Regions from separate parts of the Sodalis sp. RH14 genome, predicted to be linked through region 1. Evidence: predicted binding sites of a transcription regulator. Region 1 holds the regulator's gene; each other region holds the start of a gene.
The links. Region 1 encodes Fur, which represses iron uptake genes when iron is present. Its sites were predicted from a motif close to ATAATAATGAGAACNACTATCAA; they were not measured.

Region 1 (7,485 bases):
CTCTTCCTCGCCCGCCGGGGTAATCTGGTAGTTCTTACGGCTCTGGCCTTCGGCGGTGACCGACATCAGGAAGTCCTGATCCACCAGCAGGCTCAGGGTCGGGTAAATTACGCCTGGACTGGGAATGTACAACCCGGAAGAAGCCAGCTCGATTTCCTTGATCAGCTCATAGCCGTAGCTGGGTTTGCGGGCCACCAGCGCCAGCAGGATCATGCGCAGATCGCCATGGCCGAACAGACGCTGCGTCCTGTGTTCGCCGTCATGGTGCCCGTGGCGCTCATGGTGTCCCCTGCCGCCATGCATACCGCCACGGTCGTGCAAGGCATAATGATGATGATAAAGCATGGTTCTCTCCCGGTTATTTAGATATATCTAAATTAACGCATAACAAAAAAAAAGCAATAAAAGATATATCTAAATGAGGATTTTTTTATCTGCGCGCCAGTATCACCGGCTGCCTGGCGGCGCTGAAACGCAAAAAAAGGCGCTGATAAATCAGCGCCTTGGATAATGAAAGCTCCCCCGTAACGGCGGGTATGGCGGCGGCGCGAGATGCGCCGACCGCCGGGCGGGCCTTATTGTGCCCCGGCCAGTACTTCGCCGACGATTTCCACCGCCTCGCGTTCGATTTGTTCCCGGTGCTTAGGTCCCAGGAAGCTTTCGCAATAAATTTTGTAGGCCTCCTCGGTGCCGGACGGCCGCGCGGCGAACCAGCCGTTTTTGGTCATCACCTTCAGGCCGCCGATGGACGCGCCGTTGCCGGGCGCCTCGGTCAAGCGCGCGGTGATGGGGTCGCCGGCCAGGGTGCTGGCAGAGACCATTTCAGGCGACAGCTTGGCCAAAACGGCCTTCTGCGCGTGGGTGGCCGACGCCTGGATGCGGTTATAGCTGGGCGCGCCGAAACGTTGCGCCAGTTCATCATAGTGCTGCTGGGGATTTTTACCGGTGACCGCGGTAATTTCCGCCGCCAGCAGGCACATGATGATACCGTCTTTATCCGTGGACCAGGGCTTGCCGTCAAAACGCAGGAACGAGGCGCCGGCGCTCTCTTCGCCGCCAAAACCCAGGGTGCCGTCGAACAGGCCGTCGACAAACCATTTAAACCCGACGGGCACTTCCACCAGACGGCGGCCCAGATCGGCCACCACCCGGTCAATCATTTCACTGGAGACCAGGGTTTTGCCCACCGCCACGTCGACGCCCCACTGCGGACGGTGCTGGAACAGGTAGTTGATCGCCACCGCCAGGAAATGATTGGGGTTCATGAGACCCGCCGGGGTAACGATGCCGTGCCGATCGTAATCCGGATCGTTGGCCAGGGCCAGGTCGAACTTATCACGCAGCGACAGCAGGCCGGTCATGGCCCATTGGGACGAACAGTCCATGCGGATAATGCCGTCGTGGTCGAGATACATAAAGCGGAAGGTCTGGTCGATTTGCTCGTTCACCAGCGTCAAATCGAGTTGGTAATGCTCGGCGATGCGCTGCCAATAGGCAATGCCGGACCCGCCCAGCGGATCGACGCCCAGTTTCAGTCCCGCTTTTTTGATGGCCGCCATGTCCACGACCTCGGCCAGCCCCGCCACATAGGACTGCACCAGATCCTGCGCATGGATATGGCCGCTGTTCCAGGCCGCGTCCAGCGACTGGCGCTTAACGCCCCGCAAATCGTCCGCCAGCAGGGCATTGGCGCGCTCTTCGATCACTTTGGTCAGATTCGTGTCCGCCGGTCCGCCGTTAGGCGGATTGTATTTGATGCCGCCATCTTCCGGCGGATTATGGGACGGGGTGATGACAATGCCGTCGGCCTGGGCGCCGCCGGCGCGATTGTGCGTCAGGATGGCGTTGGACACCGCCGGCGTCGGGGTAAAGCCGTTGTCCTGCTGGACGATGATTTCCACGCCGTTGGCGCTGAGTACTTCCAATACCGAAATAAACGCCGGTTCGGACAGCGCATGGGTGTCCTTGCCCACATAACACGGGCCGGTAACGCCCTGCCTGGCGCGCTCTTCGGCAATGGCCTGGCTGATGGCCAGGATATGGGCTTCATTGAAACTGTGGCGCCCCGCGCTGCCGCGATGGCCTGAAGTACCGAATTTTACCGCATGCGCGGTGTTGCCCGGCTCCGGACGCAACACATAATACTGCGAGGTTAACTGCGCGACATTGATTAAATCGCTTTGCCGGGCGGGCTGCCCGGCGCGGGGGCTATTAGCCATCGGTGCTTCTCCCTTGCCTGCTGTTGATCAAATGGTACCGCAAACTTTATCGGTCAGTTCCACGGGGAACTGCATTGCCAGCATAATGTGTTCCACCATGCTCCGTTTACGATCGGTGTTGGTGTTGGTGATAACCCAGTAGGGCGTTTGCGCTACCTGCTTGGGTTTAGTATGGCTGCCATTTTGCAATAATGTCTGCTCATCAGCGGCAAAATAAGTACGGGTGCGGCCGTGCAGGATATCCGCCGCCTCGGTAAATTCGGCGGGCGACAGGCTATACAGGGTGGACAGCACCAGCATAAAACGATCAACCGCCTTGCGCTGCTCGGCGTAGCTGTCGGAAAGGAGGAGCTCACGCATGGCGCGCACGCGATCGCGGGTCGCAGACACGGCCTGCGTCTTGAGGGGCGTTTCCGGCGGCGGCGCGCTGCGCGCTGCGGCGCTGGCCTGAGCATTAAATTTCAGCATCCGGCGTAAAATATCCGAGGCGCTTTCGCCGATATGCTGCGTATGGCTGGCGATATAGCGGTAAAGGTCTTCGTCGACTTCAATTGTTTTCATCTTTATCCGGGGCTTTCTTCTCATAAATCAATCAAAAGGATTATACAAGCTAAACCTGCCCCGCGAATAGCGCTAGTATCCGGCTTCGGTAAAAAGTCGGAATTTCCCCCGAGGGCCTTCCTGGCGCCGCCGCTTTTTTTACGGCCGCGGGACGGATAACTCATGATAGGCTATCAGGCTCTGTTATCGCCATGAGGATCAGGATGAAATTACACTATCGTCTGCAACCTGCCCGGCAGCCGGGTGAAGCACTGCCGGTGATATTGCTGCACGGGCTGTTCGGTAGCCTTGATAACCTGGGCGTGCTGGCCAGGCCGCTTGGGGAACACCACGCCACCCTGCAGATTGATCTGCGCAATCACGGCTTGTCCCCCCATGACCACGATGCCGGTTACGCCGCCATGAGCCGGGACGTGATCGAATTGCTTGATGCGTTGCATATCGACGCCGGTCACCTCATCGGCCATTCCATGGGCGGCAAGGTCGCCATGACCCTCGCCGCCCAGGCGCCCGGCCGCGTTGCGCGGCTGGCGGTTATCGATATGGCGCCGGTGGCCTACCCCACCCGCCACCATGACAACGTCTTCGCCGCGCTCAGGCGCGTCGAGGCGGCGGGCGTCACACAGCGCACGGAGGCGGCGGCGCTCATGCGCCATGACGCCCTTGATGAGGAAACCATCCAGTTTTTGCTGAAATCCTTTCACCAGGGCCGGTGGCGGTTTAACGTCGAGGCGCTGTGGGATAACTATCCGGCGCTTATCGGCTGGCGGGAGTCGGCGCCCTGGCTAGGGCCGGTGCTGTTTATCCGCGGTGAAAAATCGCCCTATCTGGATGACGGTTACCGCCAGGCGATCCAACGCCAGTTCCCCCGGGCGCGGGCGCATGTGGTCGCCGGCGCCGGTCATTGGGTTCATGCGGAGAAACCCGCGGCGGTCATGCGCGCCCTGGCCCGTTTCCTGGAAGAATAGGCCGGGCCGCCGCCGGGATTAGCGCCGGCGAGTTTAATATTGTCGTTTGCTACCGGGCTGGGGTAACATGGCCCGCTGTGTTTTATGGCAGCCCCGGCGTACATAAAACATAACGTTACGGGCGATGCGCGTCCGACGGCGTAGCCAGCCACGCCGCCGGCCGGGGTTTGCCCGCCTGCTTCTTGATGCACAATCCCTTCATGACCTATGGCAAAAGAACAAACGGACCGCACCACCCTGGATTTATTTATCGATGAGCGGCGCCCGGGAAGACCGAAGACGAACCCCCTGTCCCGCGATGAGCAGTTGCGCATCAACAAGCGTAACCAGCTGCGCCGGGATAAAAAGCGCGGCCTGCGCCGGGTGGAGCTGAAAATCAACGCCGAGGCGGTGGATGCGTTAAATGAGCTGGCCTACCGGCAAAACCTGTCGCGCAGCGAGCTGATCGAATTGATTTTACTGGCCGAGCTTGAACGGCAACAAGGCGCGGATCCGCATCCGGAATAAACTTGCCGGCCCGGTAAAGCGCCATCCCGTCCAGGGCCCAAGGCCGCGGACGGGGCAAATTTGCGACAAAACCCGGCCGGCGAGTTTCTCCCCGCATAAGGGTCTGCTATGATTGCCGCAGAGCATCGCTGATTCTGTTACGGAACATATCCATAATATTTAAGAGGTTTTCAAACTCATGGCAACTGTAGGCATTTTTTTTGGCAGTGACACCGGCAATACCGAAAATATTGCCAAAATGATTCAGAAGCAACTGGGTGCGGATGTTGCCGAAGTTCATGACATTGCCAAAAGCAGTAAAGAAGACCTGGCGCGGTTCGACACCCTGCTGCTCGGCATCCCGACCTGGTATTACGGCGAAGCGCAATGTGACTGGGATGATTTTTTCCCCACCCTGGAAGAAATAGATTTCTCCGGCAAAAAAGTGGCGCTGTTCGGCTGTGGCGATCAAGAGGATTACGCCGAATATTTCTGTGACGCCATGGGCACCATTCGCGACATTATCGAGCCCAACGGCGCGACCATCGTCGGTCACTGGCCCACCGCCGGCTATCATTTCGAAGCGTCGAAAGGACTGGCGGACGACAATCACTTCATCGGCCTGGCCATTGACGAAGACCGCCAGCCCGAGCTGACCAATGAACGCGTGGACGGCTGGGTGAAGCAAATCAGCGCTGAATTGCAACTCAGCTAAAGTAAAGCCGTGCGGGAGGGTGCCGCCGCCGCGGCGCCCGGCAAGAGAATCGGTTGCCGTCATGGCGTCGGGACGGCGCCGCCAACCTCACTGATAACTAAATCCTTTCAAATTAATAGATACAAGTTTTTAACTTTTATCCACAACGCGGTACAATAGCGCAGCGGTTCCACCCTTTTTAGCAAAATGTTGCAGAATTCGCCCCCCGAAACGGGCTATAGTTGTTAACAAGGCGCGGTTTTCATTTTGGACAGGCAGTCTTATAATGAGACGGCGTCACATTTTTCGGGCCGACCGATGTTATAGGCTAAGCTAGCCTACAATCAGATTATCAAAGTAACAGGACTAAACCCGCATGACTGACAATAATATTGCATTGAAGAAGGCCGGCCTGAAAGTCACCCTTCCCAGACTGAAGATTCTGGAAGTGTTGCAAGATCCGGAATGCCATCACGTCAGTGCGGAAGATCTGTACAAAAAACTGATCGATATGGGTGAGGAAATCGGCCTGGCCACGGTATATCGCGTGCTAAACCAATTTGACGACGCCGGTATCGTAACCCGCCACAATTTTGAAGGCGGCAAATCCGTTTTTGAACTGACGCAACAGTATCATCATGACCACCTGATCTGTCTGGACTGCGGCAAGGTTATCGAATTTCGCGACGAGTTCATCGAAGCGCGCCAGCGTGATATTGCCAAAAGGCACAATATCAAGCTGACCAACCATAGCTTATATCTGTATGGGCATTGTGAAATCGGCAACTGCCGCGAAGACGAAACGCTGCACGATCACGCCGATATGCTCAACGGCGTAAAAGAATAACCGCGGCGCGGTCCGTTTCTCCAAAGCGGCTGTTATCGCGCCGCTTTCTCACCCTGCAACGATTTTTTCAATGAGGCTAAACGCCGCCCGTCCCCTTCCCTGGTAACGTTTCCTTCCCGAAGCGCGTCGACAAGCGTCGTATCCGCCAATCACCGCCGTGCTCACCGCCGGCAAACTCCAGAAAACTTCACAGAAAATAAAAATAAATAAAGAATAAATAGAGGCCCTGGGACGCTATTTTGGGCTCATTTGCGTAATCCATTGAAACGACAGCGTTTTTATTGCGATTTTTTCACCGGGTAAATTATTCTGTGAATCTTATGATAAAGCTATTTTTCGCTGCCAGCAGTAAGCGACAACAAAAGATACATTTTAATTATATGATTTTATTGAATTAATATAGCCAAAAATACCTTCCTGAAATTAACCCGGATCGGTGACTCGATTTTTACACAAAAAGTTAATTTATAAATTAATAAAAAACGTGAAGTTCGCAGCAGATTTTAAACTTTCGCCATGGTGATATAGTGACAGGCAATGTTAATCACCAGAGATAATCCAGATGAATGATGCGGAACTGCAAAACGATATGCCGCGCGGCATAGGCATTGCTCCTTATATTCGTATTAAACAAGAAGGCATGACTGAAAACGAAAGCCGGATAGTGGAGTGGTTTTTATCACCCGGCAACCTCACCGACGTCTCGGGGATCAAAGAGGTGGCCCTGAGTCTGGGCCTGTCGGAAGCCATGATTGTCAAGGTGTCGAAAATTCTCGGTTTCAGCGGCTTTCGCCAGCTGCGCAGCGCCATCGTCGAGTACTTCGAACATGCCGACCATGATATCACCGCCGAACTCTCGCCCACCGACAGCCCGGAGGATGTGGTCAACAAGGTGTTTAACCTGACCGTGCGCACCATTGTCGAAGGCCAGGCGATAGTCGACGCCAACGTCATCCAGCAGGCGGCCCAATGCTTTTTTGCCGGCCATCAGCGCGAGCTGTACGGCGTCGGCGGCTCTAATTCCATTTGCGCGGACGTGCAGCATAAATTCCTGAAAATCGGCTTGCGTTGCAATGCCTACCTGGACGCGCATTTGATGATGATGTCGGCCTCCCTGTTGCAACCGGGCGATGTGGCGTTAGTGGTATCCCATTCGGGCCGCACCAGCGATCTGAAACGGGTGGTGTCGATTGCCAAGGATAATGGGGCCAAGATCATTTGTATTACCCATAGCAGCAATTCCCCCATAGCCCAGCTGGCTGATTTTAATATTTGTTCACCGGCGCCGGAAACGCCGTTATTAGGCAGAAACGCTTCGGCCCGTATTTTGCAGCTTACGCTGCTGGATGCGTTTTATGTCTCGGTAGCGCGGCAGGATATCGAGCTGGCGAATAAAAACCTGGAAAAAACGAGTTCCATTACCAAGTACCTGAAGCGTGATTATAAATAATTCTCTTTTGGAGATAGAATAATGAATAAATTTCTTAAATTGGCCGGTGGCGCCGCCTGTGGACTGATGTTGTCCACCGTGGTCCACGCGGCAGCCGATTACGCCGTTGTTCTTAAAACATTATCCAACCCTTTCTGGGTAGAGATGAAACAAGGCATTGAGAAAAAGGCCCAGGATCTCGGCGTGACGGTGGATATATTCGCGTCACCGTCGGAAGGCGACTTCCAATCGCAATTACAATTATTCGAGGATTTAACCAA
Region 2 (7,485 bases), 2.8 Mb from region 1:
TGAGCTCGGCCACTGGCATCGCACGGTTGATAAAGCCATAACGTTCAGCCACATCAGCGGCGATTTCATCGCATCCCAGAATCACTTCAAGTGCCCGCATACGTCCCAGTAGGCGTGGCAGGCGCTGTGACCCCGTTGCACCAGGCAGCACGCCCATAGCCACCTCGAATTGCATCAGGACCGAGCGATCAGAGGCAAAAGCCATATCACAGGAGGTAAGAAACTCCGGCCCAATCCCGACTGCACGCCCGTCAAGCATAGCGATAGTGGCCTTAGGCAGCGTTCGCAGTGTTTCCAGAAGGGTTTGCAGTGGGTTGAGTGTGTTGCCTTTCGGCGGCACCCGATCACGGGGGCCGAGAAAGAGGTTGAGATCCGCATGTCCGATAAAAAAATCGGGGTCAGCACTGTCGAACACAATGGTGCGTACCCTATCATCCGTTCGCAATTCCTCAAGCAGTAGTGTCAGTTCCCCGATCACTTCAGGGGTGACGAGATTGAGGGGAGGATTGTCAAACGTGACAGTGGCCACGCCATCATCCAGTTGCTTACGCAGGGTGGAATATCGCTTGTCAGGCATCAAGGTTCTCCTATTAGTGTGTCTAGTGTGTCGACAAGCATACATATTATAAATAAAATGATAATCGCCGTTATTTTCAATTAACTATGTCAGTTAGGATATATAATTTACACCTCTATGAAATCGACTCTATTTAAAGACTACGAAGCGTTCATCGCTGTTGCGACAGCCGGTAGCTTTAATGGCGGGGCTCGTCTGCTGGAGATTAGCCCTTCAGCGATGAGCCAGATCATTCGTCGCCTGGAGGAGCGGACCGGGGTCCAGCTTTTTCATCGTACCACTCGAAGTGTGTCCACAACCGATCAGGGGGCACAACTGTTGGCACGCCTGAGCCTGGCGTTTCAGGAAATTGAAGCCGCAACCCGGGAACTATCCTGGCAACGTGAACACCCGGTCGGGAATGTCAGGCTCGTTATGCCGCGCGTTGCCTGGAATGATCTGATCGCCCCTCGTCTTGCGACATTTCATACCTCATACCCGGAAATCACTCTGGAAGTTCGTCTGGACGATGCCTGGATCGACATCGTCAGTGAGGGATATGACATTGGTTTTCGCTTAGGTGAATACATACACCCGGAAACGGTCGCCTTTCCGGTTGGCCCTGCACTACGACAAATTCCGGTGGCTTCCCCCGATTACCTTGCGACCAATGGAACACCAGAACACCCCAGAGACCTGGCTCGCCATCGATGTATTAACTGGCGGCAGCAGCCTGATGCCTCGCCTTATAACTGGGAGTTCAGTAAAGGCAGCGAGAAAATCACCCTTGCAGTACAGGGGCCACTGACCATCAATGATCGGCGTGCAGCGGTACGGGCCGCAACAGAGGGTCTGGGTATTGCCATGTGGGTCGAGCACCATTTACAGGAAGAGATTGATAGCGGGAAGCTGGTGCCTTTGTTGCAGGAGTGGTGTCCTGTCTATCAGGGCTTCTGGGCCTACTATTACCGTGATAAGCACATCAGCGCAGCAACCAGAGCCGTGCTCGATTTTTTACGCAGCAAAACCGCGGCGGTATAGCTGAAGTTATCGGGCCAGTGTCACCCCGGAACGAAAGCTGTTGGGTCGTGCAGGATGACTCGGCCGCTGGCCTCGCCCTTCGGGTCGTCGCCTGGCGGCAACGCTGTCTCGCTGCGCTCGACCCGAACCTGCGCAGGTTCAAATCCGCACGACGCGCGAAATATTGAGGTATTGGCCTGGTTTGAAGTTTGAGGGGTATTCTTGAAAGTGGTGGGTCGTGCAGGATGACTCGGCCGCTGGCCTCGCCCTTCGGGTCGTCGCCTGGCGGCAACGCTGTCTCGCTGCGCTCGACTCGAACCTGCGCAGGTTCAAATCCGCACGACGCGCGAAATATTGTAGTATTGGCTTGGTTTGAAGATTGGGGGGGTATTCTTGAAAGTGGTGGGTCGTGCAGGATGACTCGGCCGCTGGCCTCGCCCTTCGGGTCGTCGCCTGGCGGCAACGCTGTCTCGCTGCGCTCGACTCGAACCTGCGCAGGTTCAAATCCGCACGACACGCGAAATATTGAGGTATTGGCTTGGTTTGAAGTTTGGGGGGTATTCTTGAAAGTGGTGGGTCGTGCAGGATTCGAACCTGCGACCAATTGATTAAAAGTCAACTGCTCTACCAACTGAGCTAACGACCCACTTAAAAGGACAGAAATGGTGGGTGATGACGGGATCGAACCGCCGACCCTCTCCTTGTAAGGGAGATGCTCTCCCAGCTGAGCTAATCACCCATTTCTGTAAACGAACATCAAAACAATACCGACTTAAGAAGTGGTGGGTGATGACGGGATCGAACCGCCGACCCTCTCCTTGTAAGGGAGATGCTCTCCCAGCTGAGCTAATCACCCACTTCTTACCGCGTATTACTTCTATTTCTCACAGCGGAGCCACTTAGAAAATTAAGTGGTGGGTGATGACGGGATCGAACCGCCGACCCTCTCCTTGTAAGGGAGATGCTCTCCCAGCTGAGCTAATCACCCCGCCGTGTGGAGTCGCATTATAGGGATACTGCCAAGTGAGTCAACGATTTTTGAAAGTAAAAAGTGTGTTCGTCGTAAAATTAGTCAAGATGAACGGGTTTGCGCCTTTAATCTCTGCAAAAGGAGCAGCAAAAGTGGAACAGCGTTGAGGAATCGGGCTGGAGTGGTAGAATATTGTCCACTTTTTATAACCGGCCGGGAGCATTGCTCCCGACTGTCAGCCATGCGTAATAAGGCAGTGTTCCTGATGAAAATTAAAACCCGTTTTGCGCCCAGCCCCACCGGCTATCTTCATGTCGGCGGCGCCCGTACCGCTTTATATTCATGGCTGTTTGCCCGTAGCCAGGGCGGGGAGTTCGTGCTGCGTATCGAGGATACCGATCTTGAGCGCTCCACCCAGGAAGCTATCAACGCCATTATGGACGGAATGAACTGGCTGAACCTGGATTGGGATGAAGGTCCTTACTACCAGACCAAACGTTTCGACCGTTATAACGCGGTGATCGACGACATGCTGGTGCAGGGCACCGCCTATAAATGCTATTGCTCCAGGGAGCGCCTGGAAGCCCTGCGCGAGCAGCAAATGGCCAACGGCGAGAAACCGCGTTACGACGGCCGCTGCCGCCACAGCCATGAACAGCATGACGATGCCGAGCCTTGCGTGGTGCGTTTCGCCAATCCCCAGGACGGCTCGGTTATCTTTAATGATAATATTCGCGGCCCGATTGAATTTAGCAACCAAGAGCTTGACGACCTGATTATCCGCCGTACCGACGGCTCGCCCACCTATAATTTCTGCGTGGTGATTGACGACTGGGATATGGCAATCACCCATGTTATCCGCGGTGAGGATCATATCAACAACACGCCGCGCCAGATCAATATTCTCAAGGCCCTGGGCGCGCCGGTGCCCGAATATGCCCACGTCTCGATGATCCTGGGCGACGACGGCAAGAAGCTGTCCAAACGCCACGGCGCGGTGGGCGTAATGCAGTACCGCGACGACGGTTTTCTGCCTGAGGCCCTGCTGAATTACCTGGTGCGCCTGGGCTGGTCCCATGGTGATCAGGAAATTTTCTCCATCGAAGAAATGAAGCGGCTGTTTACCCTGGACGATATCAGCAAATCGGCCAGCGCCTTTAACACCGAAAAGCTGCTGTGGCTTAATCACCACTACATTAATCATCTGCCGCCGGAATACGTCGCCACCCACCTGGTATGGCATATGGAACAAGCGGGCATTGATACCCGCAATGGGCCGCAACTGGCGGAGCTGGTGACATTACTCGGCGATCGCTGCAAGACCCTGAAAGAAATGGCGGCCTCATGCCATTATTTCTATGAGGATTTCGAGCAGTTCGATGCCGACGCGGCCAAAAAACATCTGCGCCTGGTGGCCCGCGAGCCGTTGGTGCTGGCGCGCGCCAAACTGGCCGCCCTGACGTCGTGGTCGCCTGAACACGTGCATAACGCTATCGAGGAGACGGCGGCGGAGCTCAACGTGGGCATGGGCAAGGTAGGGATGCCGCTGCGCGTGGCGGTCACCGGCGCGGGCCAGTCGCCGGCGCTGGATGTCACCGTCCATGCCGTCGGACAGTCACGTTCGTTGGCCCGTATCGATAAGGCGCTGGACTATATCGCCCAGCGCGCCGGATAAACCGTTCGTTATCGAGGATTTGACGGCTTTTTCAGCGTTTGATGCGTTAATTTCAATTAGCCGTTGACACTGTTTGCCGGGTTTCATATCATGCGCCCCGTCCACCAGACATGATGTGTCGGGTACGGGGCTATAGCTCAGCTGGGAGAGCGCTTGCATGGCATGCAAGAGGTCAGCGGTTCGATCCCGCTTAGCTCCACCAATCACCTCGATTGGCCTGATATGATGATGTTTTACGACGGTGTTCGTGTTACCCAGGAAGTACGTTGGGGCTATAGCTCAGCTGGGAGAGCGCTTGCATGGCATGCAAGAGGTCAGCGGTTCGATCCCGCTTAGCTCCACCACATTAAAAAAACCGGCTTCTGGCCGGTTTTTTGTTTTTATATCTTGTGCGTGCATGCCTGGCGCCGCCTCGATTTATCGCGTCAATCCTATAAAAAAGGCCGGGTTTCCCCGGCCCCAACCGCACCGTCGTTATGACGGCAAGATGGACGGCGGTTTAAATTACCAAACCGGTGATGGCGGCGGACAGCAGGCTGACCAGCGTCGAGCCGTACACCAGCTTCAGGCCGAAGCGGGATACCACGTTGCCCTGGTGTTCGTTAAGGCCTTTAATCGCGCCGGCCACGATGCCGATGGATGAAAAGTTGGCAAACGACACCAGGAATACCGACAGGATGCCGACGGAATGCGCGGACAGTTGGCCGGCAACCTTTTGCAAATCCATCATGGCGACAAACTCATTGGAGACCAGCTTGGTGGCCATGATGCTGCCGACCCGCAGCGCCTCGTCGCCCTGGATGCCGATGACCCGGGCAAAGGGATAAAATATATACCCCAGTATGCCCTGGAAGCTGATGCCGAACACCAGGCTGAACAAGGCGTTTATGGCGGCGATAATGGCAATGAAGCCAATCAGCATGGCCGCGACGATAATGGCCACCCGGAAGCCCGCCAGGATATATTCACCCAGCATTTCGAAAAAGCTCTGTCCTTCATGCAGATTACTCATCTGCAGCTCTTCTTCCTTGCCGACCTGGTAAGGATTGATCAATGACAGCACAATAAAGGTGCTGAACATATTCAATACCAGCGCGGCCACCACATAGCGCGGTTCCAGCATGGTCATATAGGCGCCGACGATGGACATCGATACCGTCGACATCGCCGTGGCCGCCATGGTGTACATCCGGCGTTCGGACATCTTGCCCAGGATATCCTTATAGGCGATGAAGTTTTCCGATTGCCCCAGGATCAGCGAACTGACGGCATTAAACGACTCCAGCTTGCCCATACCGTTAATTTTCGACAGCAGGGTACCGATGATGCGGATAATAAAAGGGAGCACCCGGATATGCTGCAAAATACCTATCAGGGCCGAGATAAATACAATCGGACATAACACATTCAGGAAAAAGAATGCCAGGCCCTGTTTATTCATATTACCGAAAACAAATCCTGTCCCTTCGGCGGCAAATCCTAGCAACTTATCAAACAGCGCCGAGAATCCCTGCACAAAACCCAATCCAATCTGCGAGTTGAGGAAAAAATAAGCAAGCAGGACTTCAATGACTAATAGTTGAACAATAAAGCGCAGCCTGATTTTTTTACGATCGTGGCTGACCAATAACGCCAGGATTGCCACTACGGCAAGAGCGAGGACAAAATGAAAAATCCGGGACATAGTTGCTCCAGTTATGAGGCAGGCAATAATTTGCCGCTCATTCTATGTAACGGTCGAACTAAAAACGAGTTATAAGTTGCAAATATATAAAAATCCTCTAGCAGAAGATGAGGATAGCGAGGCGGTCACAGATAAGTCGCGAAAAAAGTTAAATTTATATCCAATTATGTTAATAGTGTGCTAATGTAATTTAGTAACCCATTGGCGCTTCTAAGCCGGTCCAATTAGGGATGAAACTGTCATTAGGCTGGGTTTTGCCCCCTTTATGCTCATCATCATCGTCATCTATCGCAGAGATAACCCGAAACGTCCTAAATGCGCTTGATAATTATTATCGTTTGGATAGGATGAAGCTAATTCGATGGATCATAAGGGTCACTGATATGCTGAATAGCCGAACTGCGGACGGTGTCAATCGCGCATCACGCAAGGTAAAGCTCTCATTGCTTGGCCCGGCGTTTATCGCGGCGATTGGCTATATCGACCCCGGTAATTTCGCCACCAATATCCAGGCGGGCGCCAGCTTCGGGTACCGATTGCTCTGGGTGGTGGTGTGGGCCAACTTTATGGCCATGCTCATCCAGCTGTTGTCGGCAAAGCTGGGTATCGCCACCGGCAAGAACCTGGCGGAGCATATCCGCGATCGCTTCCCGCGCCCGGCGGTGTGGGCCTACTGGATACAAGCTGAAATCATTGCCATGGCCACCGATTTGGCGGAATTCGTCGGCGCGGCCATCGGTTTTAAAATGCTGCTGGGCTGCTCGCTGCTGCAAGGCGCAATCATTACCGGCATCGCCACATTCTTGATCCTCATGTTGCAACAGCGGGGTCAAAAACCACTGGAATTGGTCATTGGCGGGCTGCTGCTGTTTGTCGCCGCCGCCTATATCGCGGAGCTGTTTTTTTCGCAACCGAATATGGCGGAACTGGGTAAAGGCATGCTGCTGCCCAGCCTGCCGAACGGCGACGCGGTTTTCCTGGCCGCCGGGGTGCTGGGCGCCACCATTATGCCGCATGTGATTTACCTGCATTCTTCCTTGACGCAAAACGGACTGCACGGCAACCGCGCCCAACGCTACTCCTCGACTAAACTGGATGTGGCCATCGCCATGACCACCGCCGGTTTTGTCAATCTGGCCATGATGGCCACCGCGGCGGCGGCATTTCACTTCAGCGGGCATACCGGCATCGCCGATCTGGATGAGGCCTACCTGACCTTGGCGCCGCTGCTGAACCATACGGCGGCGACGGTATTCGGTTTAAGCCTGGTGGCGGCGGGCCTGTCCTCCACCGTGGTGGGCACCATGGCCGGGCAGGTGGTGATGCAGGGATTTGTGCGTTTTCGCATACCGCTGCTGGTAAGGCGGGTGGTCACGATGCTGCCGTCCTTTGTGGTTATCATGATGGGGCTGGACCCGACCCGTATCCTGGTATTAAGCCAGGTCCTGCTCAGCTTCGGCATTGCGCTGGCGCTGGTGCCGCTGCTGACCTTTACCGGCAACCGCGTCCTGATGGGCGACATGGTGAATTCGCGTCTGATCCAGACGTTGGGGTGGGTTATCGTGGCGGTGGTGGTAACG
Region 3 (7,485 bases), 400 kb from region 1:
AAACCGGGATTGGCAGCGCGTTTCTCAGCTATGACCCCCTCGGCGTGCTGCTGAGCGTGCAGCCCTGGAATTTCCCGTTCTACCAGATCACCCGTTCGGCGGCGCCGAATATCATGGCCGGGAATACCATGGTGTTGAAACACGCCTCCAACGTACCGCAGTGCGCGGCCATGATGGAGCGTATCTTTATCGATGCCGGCGCGCCCGTGGGCGTTTACACTAACCTGTTCGTGCCCGGCGCCAAGGTATCGCAATTAATAGGCGATAAGCGCATCAAGGGCGTGTCCCTGACCGGCAGCGAGGCGGCGGGATCAAGCTTTGCCGCCGAGGCCGGCAAACATGTCAAGAAATCGACCCTGGAGCTCGGCGGCAGCGACGCCTTTGTGGTGCTGGCGGATGCCGATCTTGATCTGGCGGTAAAAACCGCCGCCATGGGACGTTTATGGAACGCCGGCCAGGTCTGTGTGTCGCCCAAGCGTATTATCGTGCTGGAAGACGTCGCCGAGGCATTTATCGCCAAGGCGCGGGCCATTTATGAAAAGATCAGGATCGGCGACCCGCTGGATCCGTCCACGCAGCTCGCCCCGCTCAGCAGTGAAAAAGCGGCCGGGGAGATCGTTGAGCAGGTGGCAACCGCAGTGAAGGAAGGCGCCAAACTGATCTACGGCGGCCACCGCGTGGACCGGCCGGGCGCGTATATGGAACCGACCATCCTCACCGGCATCAAACCCGGCATGGCGGCCTACGCCGAGGAAATCTTCGGACCGGTGCTGTGCGTGTATGCCGTCAAGGACGAGGCGCAGGCGATTGCGCTGGCCAACGACTCCATCTTCGGCCTGGGGGGCACCGTCTTCGGCACCGATACCGCCAGGGCCGTGGCGGTGGCGCGGCAAATCGATTCCGGTATGGTCTATATCAACCATACCACAGGTATTGCCCCGGAGCTGCCGTTTGGCGGCACCAAAAACTCCGGCTATGGCCGCGAACAATCCCCGGCGGGGATTCATGAATTCGTCAATGAAAAGCTGATCCGCATCACCACGCCCGACGCGCCTTATTGATCCTACCCGGGGCCGGCATGGCCCGTAAATCACGCCTGTTTCCTGCGGCTAACGCGCCGGGGGAAACAGGCTGCCCGGTTCATTCCCCCCGCGGATTCACCGTGCGCCGACCGTTGACCGCGCCTGCGCTTATTGCCGATATCAGCGTGATAATTACCGGTGTTTTTAAATTAAAACGGCATTTCATTATTATGAATATGAATAATGCCGTGCTTTGCCGTACGGAGAATATCCACGCCATTACAAATTTAGTTTAATTTATCAACTAATCGTGGAATACTAACCCGGCCGAAAAAGGGATGCCGCAGTTGGGCAAAAACATCTCTCTCCATAATTTTTTAATTTATTATGCGGCGAAATACCTATAAATTGTGATCACCATCGCAATATTAAAATTAAAAATTATCTAAAACCCATATTTATGATCCACCGCACAGACTCCATGTTCCCACAAAAATAGTCCTAATCCCGGCTCTAATATTGGTCATTTGCATAATGACTTACCCTGGCGCCATTTTTATACTGCCTGCTCAAATTACGGATGGCGATTGATACCTCTTCTTTTTTACGTATCGCGCCGATACCCATTCAACGTATACCCAGTCCCCTACCGACAGGCAGTATTTTAATTATGAGGCCTATGGCGGCGGCGACAATTCGCCGGGAATAAATGCCTTAGGCGCGCAGCGTTAACGCGGAGACATCGTATGGCAATCGAGTCCACTTTGGACCAAAAAGGCAGGACCCATGTACGTTATGTGGTGCTGTTATTTATATTTATTATTACGGCGGTTAACTATGCCGACCGGGTTACCCTGTCGATAGCCGGCACAGCGGTGTCCCACGATTTGGGGCTGGATGTGGTCAACCTGGGCATGATTTTTTCATCGTTCGGCATCGCCTATCTGTTGATGCAAATCCCCGGCGGCTGGCTGCTTGACCGGTTCGGGTCGATTAAAGTCTATAGCTACAGTTTGTTTTTCTGGTCATTGTTCACCCTGCTGCAAGGATTTGTCGGAGTGCTGTCGGTGCCGATGGCGGTCTTTTCGCTGTTTATGCTGCAGTTCCTGCTGGGTTTCGCCGAAGCCCCGGCTTTCCCGGCAAATGCCCGCATTGTCGCCGCGTGGTTCCCGGCCAAGGAGCGCGCCACGGCGTCGTCGATTTTCAACGCCGCGCAGTATTTTTCCCTGGCGATTTTTTCGCCTTTCCTGGGCTGGCTGGTCTATGCGTGGAGCTGGAAACACGTCTTTACCGTCATGGGCGTCATCGGTTTTATCCTGACGTTTCTGTGGATAAAATTTGTCCATAACCCGTTTGAATCCCCCTACGCGTCGCGCGCCGAGCTGGATTATATCGAGCAGGGCGGCGGCGTGGTCAATATGGACAGCAAAAAGGCGAAGGATAACGGACCGAAATGGAACTACGTTAAGCAACTGCTCACCAGCCGTATGATGCTGGGCATCTTTTTCGGCCAGTATTTCCTCAACACCATTACCTGGTTCTTCCTGACCTGGTTCCCCATCTATCTGGTGCAGGAAAAAGGGATGAGCATCCTTAAGGTAGGCATCATCGCCTCCATTCCGGCGTTATGCGGTTTTGTCGGCGGTATTTCGGGCGGCGTGGTGTCGGATTTCCTGCTTAAGCGCGGCTGTTCGCTTACCTTTGCCCGCAAGGCGCCGATCGTGTTCGGCATGCTGCTCGCATCCAGCATGATCCTTTGCAACTACACCGATAATACGGTGCTGGTGGTGGCGCTGATGGCGCTGGCATTCTTCGGTAAAGGCTTCGGCGCGCTGGGCTGGCCGGTGATTGCGGATACCGCGCCGAAAGAGGTGATCGGCCTGTGCGGCGCCATCTTCAACGTGTTCGGCAATGTCGCCTCCATCGTCACCCCGTTGCTGATTGGTTTTCTGGTCAAGAATCTGCACTCGTTTAACAGCGCGCTGATTTTTGTCGGCTGCTCGGCCATTATGTCGATGCTGTGCTATTTGCTGGTGGTGGGTAAAATCCAGCGGCTGGTGCTGAAAAACGTTCCGGCGTAATCCTGTATAGGGGCGGGCGGGAAACCCGCCCCCCCTCATCTGCCTATTTTACCTCTCCCCTCCCCCTTGACGCGCCTGGACATCCTTGCCCCGGCCCGTGCCTTTTGCCTGTTGATCAGAAATCGTAGCCCACGGTGGCCACCAGCGAGCGCTCCGCGCCCCAATAGCAATAGCCGGTGCCATAACAGGCCGCCACGTATTTCCGATCGGTGAGGTTATTGGCGTTAAGCTGCACATAGGCCCCCTTCCACTGCGGGTTCCAGGCGGCAAGATCGGCGCGTAGCGAAACATCCAGCAGGGTCACCGACGGCACGCGCCGCGTGTTTTCATTATCTGCCCACTGCCGGCCGATATAACGCACCCCGCCGCCCAGGTTGATGCCGTAATCCGCCTGGTACTGCGCCCAGAGCGACGCCATCTGATCCGGCGTGACATAAGGCGTGTTGCCGTCGTTGCCGTCCACGGCGTCCCTGAAGCGTACCCGGTTATAGGTATAGCCGGCTATGCCGGCCAGACGCTCGGTGAGCTGCGTGCGGGCCTCCAGTTCAATCCCCTGGGAATGTACCTTGCCCGCCGGGACATAATAGCTGCCCTGCACGATACGGTTGGCCACATCTTTTTGCGTCAGGTCGTAAATCGCCAGGGTATACAGCGACGAAGTACCGGGGGGCTGGTATTTTATCCCGGCTTCGTACTGCTCGCTGGTGGTCGGTTTCAACAGGTTGCCGTCGGCGCCGGACAAGGCCTGCGGCGTGACGGCCTGGCTAAAGCTGACATAAGGCGAAATGCCGCTGTCAAAGGCATACAGCAGCGACCCGCGGCCGCTGATATGATCGTCCTGGCGCCGGTAGGTGGTGTCGGTATTGAACGTGGTATTTTTGGCCACGATGCGATCGTAGCGCCCGGACAGATCCAGGTGCCATTTATCCAGCGTCATCTCATCTTGCAGATAGACCCCGCTTTGTGAGTAGCGGCGTTTGGCATCGACGCGCGTGACGCCCGGCACGGTCAGGCCGTAGTCGGTGAACAGCCCCGGGCCGCCGCTGACGCCGGTGAGCGCATTGAGCGGGGTGGCGTAGGCGCTGTCGTCCCACAGGTCGTTGGTATATTCATGGTATTCACCGCCCAGCACCACTTTATGCTGTAGGTCGCCGGTGCTGAAATCGGCCACCAGCTGGTTATCCATGGCGTAAGCGGCAAGCGAGGACGATTCGCCGGAATAATAGCGGTTAAGCAATGTACGATCGCTGTTCCAGCCAATCTGGTAAACCTGCTGCTGGTCGACGTTGGCATGGGTATAACTGCCGTTGGAGCGGATTGACCAGACGTCGTCGATGCTATGGTCGAATTCATAGCCGTAGATTTGCTGGCGGCGCTTAAAGGTATTCAGGCTGCTTTCGCCGTCAAAAAACCCGCGGTCCAGCTTGGCGCCGCTGCTGGCGTACAGGCTGCCGTCCGCCGGCACCGCGCTGTGATAACCGCCCGACGGATCTTTTTGCAGATAGGCTTTTAACAGCAGCGACGTGTTGCCGTCCGGCTGCCATAACAGCGACGGCGCGATGGCATAGCGTTCCTCGCGCTGGTGATCGTACTGGGTATCGCTATGGCGCGTGATGCCCGTCAGGCGGAACGCCCATTGATCGCTGACGGCGCCGGTATAGTCGAACGCCGCGCCGGTGGTGGCGTTATTGCCGGCCATCAGCTTGATATGCCCTTCGCTGGCAAAACGGGGGCGTCTGGACGTCATCATCACCAGGCCGCCGGGAATGGTCTGGCCGTAAAGCGCCGACGACGGACCGCGAATCACATCGACGCGCTCCAGGAACCAGGGATCGATTTGCAGGTTGTTATAGCTGCCGCCGTCGCTCATCAACCGCAGGCCGTCCAGGAAGGTATTATTGGTATCGCCGCCGTGGAATCCGCGCAGGGAAACGGTCTCGTAGCGGGTCGCGCCGCCGGCGAAGTTGGTAAATACCCCCGGCGTATAATTCAACGCGCTGTTCACCGTCAGGGCGGCCTGATCGTCCATTTGCCGGCGCGTCACCACCGACACCGACTGGCCGGTGGTAATCAGCGGCTGATCGGTTTTGGTCGCTCCGCGGCTGGTGTTGGCTGTGTAGCCCCGGGTCGGCGCATCGGCGCTGTCGGCCGTCTGGGCCGCGGTAACCACCAGGGTATCCTCGGCATAGGTGAATAACGGCGCCGCGAAAGCGAGTGAACACAGCAGAGTGGAACGTGTTAAGCGCAAGACCCTTCTCATTATATCTTTCCATTGACAGGTGAATGAAATTGAAACTAAATGAGAATTATTATCTTTCTTATTTATTGATTCAAGAAATAATTTAACACATTTAAGGAATTGGCCGGAACGGCAAGGCTTACGCGGGGCGGGATGGCGGCTGCGAGACGTTGCTACGCCTCGATACGGCAATGGAAAGGGTTAGGTCTAAGATGGCCTGGCGGCGGTAGGCTTAACCCCGTTTTTGCCAGTCGGCAGCGTCTTTTTCTTCTTTTTCTTCTTTTTCTTCTTCTCCTTCATTCGACGCCAGACGCATATTGGCCGATGCCGCGTGCGAGACATACAGCGCCAGCAGCGCGGCGGCAAACTCATCGTCCAGCGTGTAGAAATAGCATTCGGGTACGTTCAGGATGCGGGCAAACGCACAGCAGGTTTCAAAATTGGGACGATATATCCCATTTTCATACTGACTAATTCTGGAACGGGCGGTGGACTCATCGATGCCAGCCATGACCGCCAGCTTTTCCTGTGTCAGCTGGGCCCTGTGCCGGGCTTCTTTCAGGCGTTTTGGAATCATCTTCAAATATGAGTAAAGTTAGCTTGATAATCTGTTTAGCATCACTTAACATCAGAGTTGTTTAGAATAACTAAACACTTTATAAGAATAGAACACACATCAGGGTGAGGGCCGGCAATTGCCGGCCTGATTTTGTGCTGTGTGTAACGCCATCATTCCACTCAGTAAATTTCCCCTGCCCCGCAAAAATCCCGTGCTTTTAATAATTTCCGAGTTTTTTGATCTTTTCTGATTGCTATGACCGCCACGCAATGTCAATCAGGGGTTTACACCCGGTGGCACAGATTGCCGTGGTAGTAATAATTTATTAATGCCAAAAATTGTGAGTTTAATCACATTGAAACGCTTGCCGCCATCCCGCACAATGTTCCGCGGACAATTGCTTGAGATAATTTCAAAACAATGTTTTATTAAAAATAAATAAAAACTATTTTTTTTGAAATACATGAGATCAGTCACAACGGTAACCTCATGAAATTGGTTAGCATTGCCCCTCTTTAACGATGTCACTGGTAAGGAATAACCATGTATAAAATTGCAGGCGCGGCCCTTCTTTCATTGCTGTTGAGCAGCAGCTGTTTCGCCCAAAGCGCCGATGCCACGGCGGTAACCAAGGCGGTGGAAACCATGCGTCAGGCCATGGTCAGCGCCAAGAAAGCCGATCTGGAGAAAGTGGGCGCGCCGACGCTGAGCTACGGCCACTCCAGCGGTAAAATCCAGAACAACGCCGAATTTGTCGATGCCATCGTCACCGGTCAATCCAAATTCCTGACGCTGGATCTCAAAGACCAAACCGTGCAGGTCGACGGCGACGTGGCCATCGTCAGGCATATCCTGCAGGCGAAAACCGCAGACGGCGGCAAGCCGGGCGAAGTGAAAATCGGCGTCATGCAGGTATGGCAGAAAAATGCGGCGGGCGCCTGGAAGCTCCTGGCGCGCCAGGCCTATTCATTGCCTAAATAAACCCCTGCCAGCGCGGCTCTCGGATATGAGGGCCGCTGCGTCGTTTTCCCCGCGCCCACCGGGCTTTCCGCTGTAAAAAAAATGTAACTTTTTGTCAACGCAAAAAGAATTCATCTCCTGCTTTTTAGCCGAGCGGTGAAGTTTTACTGTTTTAAATCAATTGATTAAAAAAATAATTTCTTGTATTTCGCCGTTCAATTCTTTTTACCCGCACCACCCGCCGGCGCGGCTTGTCACAAAACGGTAATGAAATCTCGCGCCGTAGCGGATTAATTGCTATACAGATAACTATCACCCATCCCTTACCGGAAGACCGCCTTGAAACGCTGCTGCTATAGCCGGAGGTATTTCCCTTACTGCCCGATGGAGGGAGAACAATGTCAGCGGAAACCCTGTCGATAGTATTATTTATAGCGGCGGTTATTATTTATTCAACGAAAGCCAAAAAAAATAAATATTTGTTTTCATTAGTGCTGTTTGTTTTAGGTATTTATATTCTGCTTAATTTAGTCAGGGTCGCCAGTAATTACTTTACCGGCGCCGGCATCAATGATTCGGTGCTGTATACCCTGACCAGCAGTTTAACCGGCGCCGGATTAGGCA
Region 4 (7,485 bases), 2.3 Mb from region 1:
ATGCTGCAGGATTTGATTATCGATATGGGGGACGATGCGCAGTTCAGGCCGGTTACCCCCCGGTCAAGCGGCATTAACGCCGCGCCGCTGACCGAAGAATTATTTTGTGCCGCCGAACGCCTGCTGGATATTATGGATAAGCCGTTGGACGCGCGGGTGCTGGGGCAGGCCGTGGTGCGCGAAATTCTGTATTACCTGCTGCAGGGCGAATGCGGCGACGCGCTGTACGCCCTGGCGAACCGGCAATCGCATTTTAACCAGATCGCCAAGATCCTGAAAAAAATTGAACGGCAGTTTGCCGATAACCTGACCATCGAGCAACTGGCGGCGGACGTCAATATGAGCCTGTCGGCGTTCCATCATAATTTCAAAGCGGTGACCAGCACTTCGCCTTTGCAATACCTGAAAACCTACCGGCTGCATAAGGCGCGCATCCTGATGCTGCATGACGGACTGAACGCCGGTACCGCGGCCATGCAGGTGGGGTATGAAAGCCCCTCGCAGTTCAGCCGGGAGTTTAAACGTTATTTCGGTATCTCGCCCCGGGAAGACGTGGCGCGCGTGCGCGTGCCGGGACATAACCCGGCGTTGCAGATATAACCCCCGCCGGGGGGAGAAAAAGGGGGCTAGGCGGCATCCTTGACCTTGCGTTTGCGCAGCAGCAGCACCAGCGTGCCTACCAGCCCGCTGCACAGCAATACCAGCGGCAGCACCATCAGGATCATCATCACCTGGTCTTCATGGTGTTTTACCAACGGCACATGGCTGATGGCGAATCCCAGCGTCAGCAGCGTGCCGACCCATATCAGGGCGCTTAACCAGTTAAACAGCTGGAAACGGGTGCTGCTTAAGCCGGAAATTCCCGCCATGGTGGGCAACAGCGTGCGGATAAACGCCAGGAAACGGCCGACCAGCAGCGCCATCAGGCCATGGCGATTGAACATCGCGTAGGCGCGCTGATGGTAATGGGCGGGCAGGTGCAGCAGCCAGCCGCGGACAATACGGGTATCCCCGAGCCAGCGGCCCTGCAGATAACTGAACCAGCAGCCAAGGCTTGCCGCCACGGTAAGGATGATAAGGGTGGGTATAAACGCCATCACCCCCTTCGCCACCATGGCGCCCGATAGCAGCAACAGGCTATCGCCGGGTAAAAACGAGGCCGGCAGCAATCCGTTTTCCAGGAATAGGGTGGCGAACATCACACAGTAAACTATCCCGATTACCCGCGGATTTGCCAGGGCGGCGAAATCCTGTTGCCAAAGCGCGCGGATAATCTCATGTAATACGCTCATCTCTACCTGCTTATCTCATTTTATTGGCAGCTTAACGTTAACATCCCTGTCTGTCCTCGATCGCGTACGCAATCAGACAATATTTATTAACTATTTTAGACCTGATCCCGGGTATGCGCGATGAGACGCTTCCTCAATCCTGGCGAAACCGGCGGCGAGATCGGCGATCAGGTCATCGGTATTTTCCAGGCCGATATGTAGCCTGACCAGGGTGCCGGTAAAGTCGACTCCGCCGGCGGGGCGGATAGCCGCGATGTCCTCGGGCTGGTTGGCCAGGATCAGCGATTCAAAACCACCCCATGAATAAGCCATGCTGAAATGGATGAAGTGATCGAGATAATACTCCAGTTGCGCCTGGCTCAGACGCGCTTTCAGCACAAAAGAGAACAGTCCGCTCGCGCCGGTAAAATCACGGACAAAAAACGCATGGCCTTTACAGCTGGGCAACGCCGGATGGTTGACCACCGCCACTTCCGGCCGGCCGGCCAGCCAGGAGGCTACCCGCATGCCGTTCTCGGCGTGTTGCTTAAGACGCACGCCCAGGGTGCGCAGGCCGCGCGCGGCCATATACGCGCTATCGGCATCCACCATCTGGCCCATCAAATACGATTGTTCGCGCAACTGATCCCAGCAGCGGTCGTTGGCGACCGCCGTGCCGAGCATGGCGTCGGAGTGACCGATAATATATTTGGTGCCGGCCTGGATGGAAATATCCACGCCCAGTTCCAGGGCCGGCAACAAAATGCCCGCCGCCCAGGTATTATCCAGCATAATCACGATATCGGGGTTGATCGCGCGAACGGCTTTCACGATCGCCGGGATATCCTGTACTTCCATGGTGATGGACCCCGGCGATTCCAGGAATACCACCCGCGTGTTTTCCTGGATTAAGGCGGCGATCCCGGCGCCTATCAGCGGATCGAACCAGGTGGTGGCGACATTCAGCTTGCCCAGGATATGGCGGCAAAAATCCGTGGTCGGCTCATAGACTGAGCCGGTAACCAGGATATGGTCGCCCGCCGAGACGAACGAGAGAATGGCATTGGTCACTGCCGCCGCGCCGCAGGGGTATAGGGCGCATCCCGCCCCGCCTTCCAGTTCCACCATGGCCTGCTGCAGGGAAAAATGGGTCAGCGTTCCGCGCCGGCCATAGAACAGCTCGCCCTGGGCACGTCCGGCGGTGGCTTTTTTTTTCGCCTGGACCGAGTCAAAGACCAACGACGAGGCCCGCTGGATAACCGCATTGACCGACCCTTGGGTATATTTTTTATCCCTGCCGGCGGTAATCAACGCCGTCTCGATTTTCTTAGCCTTCATTATCCACGCTACGCCTTTAACTGATTGTCTGTACTGAAGGGTCCACCGGCGCAATGACGCCGGTGTTCGCTGTGCTACGTTAACATGAATACGCCGCGGCGGCAGGCGTTTTGGCCGGGCTGAAACGATTTATAATAATATTAATTTTGATTTAAAAAGAGGGATCCGGCATAAGCGCCGCCGCCGCCGTAACCCGCGCGTGCGGGAACTGAACGGTTCTTTAACCGAAGTGTTAATAACGTTATTTTCCATGGCGAGGTGTTATTAGGTTGATGAGCGCAGGATAAATTTTATCGCGGGTTGTCGGTGGCGCAAGAATGGTTGATACAAATAATAATGAGAACCACTATCAATTCCCGTTCTGTTTGCTATCATTCTGGCTGGATTATTTTTTAGCAAAGTTTTAGGTGGAGGCGCAGCGTGAAAATGGCTGTTTTACAACGGGTCCAGGTCCTGTCCCAAAGGGCGCAGCGACGTGCTTATTCATTATCCGCAGTGTTGCGTGGCATGTCCGTCGCGATGCTTATGGTATTTGGCCTGACAGGGCCGGCCGCCGCCGCCGCGCCGGATACCGCCCCCGCGCCGATGGGAACCGCCGCCGTCGCCGCGCCGCAAGACGAGGGCGTGCCGCAAATGCTGCCGCAGGCGATACCTGTCGACGCCTCCGGCCAGCGGTTGCTGCCGCAGATGGATCTGTCGGTATGGGGTATGTATCAGCATGCCGATGTGGTGGTCAAGACCGTGATGATTGGGCTGCTGATTGCCTCCATCATCACCTGGGCGTTGTTTTTTGGTAAAAGCGCCGAACTGTCGTCGGCGAAACGCCGGCTGCGCCGCGAGATGGCGTCGCTTGCGGAGGTGAAGAGCCTGGACGAGGCTTTTTCGGCCGCGGCGGCATTTAAAGAAGCCAGCGTCGCCGGCCGGCTGCTGGCCATGACGCAAAATGAGCTGGATCTCTCCGCCGAGTCTAACGACAGCAACGGCATTAAAGAGCGTGTCGCCTTCCGGCTGGAACGCAGCGTCGCGGCCACCAGCCGCGCGATGGGTAAAGGCAATGGTTTTCTGGCCACCATCGGCGCCATTTCGCCGTTTATCGGTTTATTCGGGACCGTTTGGGGCATCATGAACAGTTTTATCGGCATCGCCCATACCCAGACCACTAACCTGGCGGTAGTGGCGCCGGGCATTGCCGAGGCGCTGCTGGCCACGGCCATCGGTCTGTTCGCCGCTATCCCCGCCGTGGTTATCTATAATATTTTTGCGCGCACTATCGCCGGCTATAAAGCCATGGTGGGAGATTGCGCCGCGCAGGTTCTCCTGTTATTGGGCCGTGATTTGGATCTGGCCGCCAGCGCCGGGCGTCAAAGCGCGCATGCCGTGGCAAAGTTTCGGATAGGTTAAGCGATGGCAATGCACTTGAATGAAGACATTGACGGCGACGGGGAGATGCACGATATCAACGTGACGCCGTTTATCGATGTGATGTTGGTGTTGTTGATTATTTTTATGGTGGCCGCCCCGCTGGCAACGGTGGATATCCGGGTGGATTTGCCCAACTCCACCGCGGCCCCGCAGCCGCGTCCGGAAAAGCCGGTTTACCTGTCGGTAAAAGGGGATAAGCAGTTGTTCCTCGGTGATCAACCCGTCACACCGGCTAACCTGGCGACGTCGCTGGATACGCTGACCCAGGGCAATAAAGACACCACGATTTTTTTCCAGGCTGATAAAAGCGTTGATTACGAGACCTTGATGTCGGTAATGGATAACCTGCGCCAGGGAGGGTACTTCAAGGTGGGGTTGGTTGGGGCGGAATCCGGCGGCAAGCGCTAGGCTGCTGTGAATTCGGCGGCTTTGAGCCGGTGCTGGCGGGCCTGGCCCGCCATGGAACGGTTAGCTTAAGTGATTGCCGCCGGTGACGCCGTGGACTTCGGCCGTGACGTAGCTGGATTCCTGCGAAGCCAGATAGACATAGATGGGCGCCAGTTCGGCGGGTTGACCGGCACGGCCAAGCGGGGTCTGCGTGCCGAATGAAGGCAGCTTTTCGGTGGGCTGTCCGCCGGACACCTGCAATACGGTCCAAATGGGGCCGGGCGCCACGCAGTTAACCCTGATGCCTTTGGCGGCGACCTGTTTAGCCAGTCCGCGGGTAAAGTTCAGGATGGCGGCTTTGGTGGCCGCGTAATCCAGTAACGACGGACTGGGCTGGTAGGCCTGGATGGACGAGGTGGTAATGATGGACGCGCCGGCGGGCAGGTACGGCAACGCCGCCTTGGTCATCCAGAACAGTGAAAAGACATTGGTTTCAAACGTTTTGCGGAACTGTTCGGTCGTCAGATCGGCAATATCCTCCACCGCCGTTTGTTTCCCGGCCACCAGCGCCAGGATATCCAGGCCGCCCAGTTGGTTGTACGCATCTTCCACCACTTTGACATTTACCGACTCGTCGCTTAAATCACCGGGCAGCATAAATACTTTGCGTCCCGCTTCCTTAATCAGTTCCGCTACCTGTTCGGCGTCTTTATGTTCATCGGGATGATATGCCAGGGCGATATCCGCCCCTTCCCGGGCATAGGCGATGGCCACGGCGCGTCCGATGCCGGAATCAGCGCCGGTAACCAAGGCCTTGCGTCCGGCCAGGCGGCCGCTGCCGCGATAGGTTTGCTCACCGCAATCAGGAACCGGGGTCATGTCGGATTGTAGTCCGGGCGCGTCCTGGCGTTGTTCAGGAAAGTCCTCCCGGGTATATTGGGTCACGGGATTACGCATGGTATATTGATCAAAATCAGCCATCTTTCTCTCCTTTTAAATAATAAGCATACCTATTTAAACTTAAGCCTAGTTGATTTTACGGATTTGTCGAATATAAAAATTTAGAGCGATTATTTTAATCTCAATTATAAATAACCATAAAATGCCAACAGGTGCATTAATATTTATTTAAAATTAATGGATATGTTCCAATTGACTAAATTACCATGCTATAAATTAATAAAATTACCCGGGTTTTTATTCAAAAAAATAAGAGAGTAATAATGATCAAGGTCTAGAAAAAATAACCCTTGGCATCAGGCGGATTGTCGCTGTTAACACTCCTGCTGCCCGGGTCCACGCGGCTGCGGAAGCTGCGGATAAAATGTAAATTGTGCTCGCGCCAGCGTGTGACGCATATACGGCGCTGCCCCAAATATTCGCCCGCGGGACTCAGGCATGCCGGCACGGCGTCGCAATGGTTTGTGTTGCCGTTCGCGCTGTAGAACGAATACGCGCCCGCCGGCGTGCAGGGGCCTTCATCGTTTATCGCGGCGGATCCCGCGATGGTATCAGCGCCCGCCGGCGCGCACCACTCGTCTTCCTCTTCTGACACCAGCGTAAGGTTACCTTCCGCGTCTTCATGGATAATGCAAAAATCACCTTTCAGCAGCGCAATGATGCTCATGCCGTGGCGCTTCACCGCCAGGCTGATGATCTCTTCGCTGATCGGATCGGCGCCGGAGGGGTAATAATTGAATAATAAGTAATTTAGCAGCGGCAGGTTGTCGATATGGCCGATAATATGCCATGATTCATCTCCCTGATTATACGTCTTATAGGGTGTGCCGTCACCGATAAATAATTGGCCTTGCCTTAACCGATGTATTTTTCCGTGCGGACGTGATGTGATGGTTAAGATATTATTTCCTTGGTTAAGGATGACACAAAAACGATTGCTCATACACCCTCTTGTAACTATTAATTATGCTAATTACTGTTATAAAAAATAACCGGTTGCAAAGACATTACACGTTATCGATACGGGTAAAAAGCTAGTATTAAGTACAGTTATTGCCTGTACTTTAGTACAGGTTGTTAGGGCTTTTCTTAACTGATACCATAAATTAACTTTGTATTAAGTTAAATCAAAGAGCATTAATATATAATCATAAAAGGGTGGACTATGTTTAATTTAATTAGTGTTAAGTACCAGGATATTATCAATGATAAACTCGATGAATTATATCTGCTGCGTAAAAAAACCTTCAAGGATCGCCTGGACTGGCAGGTCACCTGCGTCGGAGACCGGGAATTTGACGGCTATGATAATGAACACACCCATTATTTATTAGGATGCTATGGCGGTGAAATCGTCTGCAGCGTGCGTTTCATAACCATGGACCAGCCGAATATGATTACGGGCCCTTTTAAGGATTTTTTTAATTATCAGGCGCCTGAAGACGGTGCCTTGATTGAGTCCAGCCGCTTTTTTGTTGATAAAGGGCGGGTAAAGGACCTTGCCGAGACAAAGCTGCCGTTTTGCCATTTGCTGTTCCTGGGGATGGTGAATTATGCCCGAATGCTTGGCAAGCAGGCAATAATGACGGTATGCAGTAAATCAATGTATACCATTCTTAAGCGGAGCGGCTGGAATATAGCGATCGAGAGTACCGGATTATCGGAAAAAAAAGAGCCGGTATATTTGCTGCGTCTCGGCATCGGTGAAGACAGCCAGGACGCGTTGATCAAATATATACGCCGTCATTATTATTGTGAGGGAAGTTATCTGAAAAAATGGCCTATTTATCTTTGAGCGCTTAGGTGCATCATGGGTCATGCCAGGGTTTATTTTAAGTGTTTTATCGTCAATGTCGTTTCAATTAAATAAGATGAAAATAGGTAACGGTTGGGATGGGTCTGTAACCATGGCATGACAATGTCCACCGCCATTATTCATAACGATTTCCCGATGATGACGGCGCCAGTCATTGCCCGCTGCCTTGACGCCGCCGCAATTATTCATGGGTATTCAACAGTTGCAGGTCAGATGCCTTTTTAATGGCGTGTTTGGCATTCACTACGCCAAGTTTTACAATGACATTACTGATATGGAATTTAACGGTAC

Region 2: the regulator Fur is predicted to act here: its motif matches at 6,227-6,249, upstream of ACL2XQ_RS18555 (Nramp family divalent metal transporter).
Region 3: the regulator Fur is predicted to act here: its motif matches at 5,403-5,425, upstream of ACL2XQ_RS07700 (TonB-dependent siderophore receptor).
Region 4: the regulator Fur is predicted to act here: its motif matches at 2,940-2,962, upstream of exbB (tol-pal system-associated acyl-CoA thioesterase).

What each region holds. Positions count from the first base shown of each region.
Region 1 is NZ_CP178739.1:1,309,605-1,317,089, reverse strand. Features, by position in the region: gene ACL2XQ_RS05850 (PadR family transcriptional regulator) at 1-345, opposite strand, end outside; gene pgm (phosphoglucomutase (alpha-D-glucose-1,6-bisphosphate-dependent)) at 576-2,219, opposite strand; gene seqA (replication initiation negative regulator SeqA) at 2,247-2,780, opposite strand; gene ACL2XQ_RS05835 (alpha/beta fold hydrolase) at 2,984-3,748, shown strand; gene ybfE (LexA regulated protein) at 3,956-4,255, shown strand; gene fldA (flavodoxin FldA) at 4,434-4,949, shown strand; gene fur (ferric iron uptake transcriptional regulator) at 5,305-5,775, shown strand; gene alsR (transcriptional repressor AlsR) at 6,338-7,225, shown strand; gene alsB (D-allose transporter substrate-binding protein) at 7,247-7,485, shown strand, end outside.
Region 2 is NZ_CP178739.1:4,088,913-4,096,397, reverse strand. Features, by position in the region: gene ACL2XQ_RS18620 (enoyl-CoA hydratase/isomerase family protein) at 1-577, opposite strand, end outside; gene ACL2XQ_RS18615 (LysR substrate-binding domain-containing protein) at 695-1,597, shown strand; RNA gene ACL2XQ_RS18610 (RtT sRNA) at 1,636-1,761, opposite strand; RNA gene ACL2XQ_RS18605 (RtT sRNA) at 1,806-1,931, opposite strand; RNA gene ACL2XQ_RS18600 (RtT sRNA) at 1,977-2,102, opposite strand; tRNA gene ACL2XQ_RS18595 (tRNA-Lys) at 2,147-2,222, opposite strand; tRNA gene ACL2XQ_RS18590 (tRNA-Val) at 2,240-2,315, opposite strand; tRNA gene ACL2XQ_RS18585 (tRNA-Val) at 2,357-2,432, opposite strand; tRNA gene ACL2XQ_RS18580 (tRNA-Val) at 2,489-2,564, opposite strand; gene gltX (glutamate--tRNA ligase) at 2,812-4,221, shown strand; tRNA gene ACL2XQ_RS18570 (tRNA-Ala) at 4,348-4,423, shown strand; tRNA gene ACL2XQ_RS18565 (tRNA-Ala) at 4,490-4,565, shown strand; gene ACL2XQ_RS18560 (NupC/NupG family nucleoside CNT transporter) at 4,721-5,905, opposite strand; gene ACL2XQ_RS18555 (Nramp family divalent metal transporter) at 6,289-7,485, shown strand, end outside.
Region 3 is NZ_CP178739.1:1,710,259-1,717,743, reverse strand. Features, by position in the region: gene ACL2XQ_RS07710 (NAD-dependent succinate-semialdehyde dehydrogenase) at 1-1,061, shown strand, start outside; gene ACL2XQ_RS07705 (MFS transporter) at 1,769-3,103, shown strand; gene ACL2XQ_RS07700 (TonB-dependent siderophore receptor) at 3,219-5,363, opposite strand; partial or broken gene ACL2XQ_RS07695 (helix-turn-helix transcriptional regulator) at 5,674-5,919, opposite strand; gene ACL2XQ_RS07690 (nuclear transport factor 2 family protein) at 6,445-6,882, shown strand; gene opgB (phosphatidylglycerol--membrane-oligosaccharide glycerophosphotransferase) at 7,260-7,485, shown strand, end outside.
Region 4 is NZ_CP178739.1:4,970,853-4,978,337, reverse strand. Features, by position in the region: gene ACL2XQ_RS22635 (AraC family transcriptional regulator) at 1-600, shown strand, start outside; gene ACL2XQ_RS22630 (DedA family protein) at 627-1,292, opposite strand; gene metC (cystathionine beta-lyase) at 1,383-2,609, opposite strand; gene exbB (tol-pal system-associated acyl-CoA thioesterase) at 3,036-4,010, shown strand; gene exbD (TonB system transport protein ExbD) at 4,014-4,439, shown strand; gene ACL2XQ_RS22610 (SDR family oxidoreductase) at 4,500-5,399, opposite strand; gene ACL2XQ_RS22605 (carbapenam-3-carboxylate synthase domain-containing protein) at 5,653-6,321, opposite strand; gene ACL2XQ_RS22600 (acyl-homoserine-lactone synthase) at 6,544-7,173, shown strand; gene ACL2XQ_RS22595 (helix-turn-helix transcriptional regulator) at 7,376-7,485, opposite strand, start outside.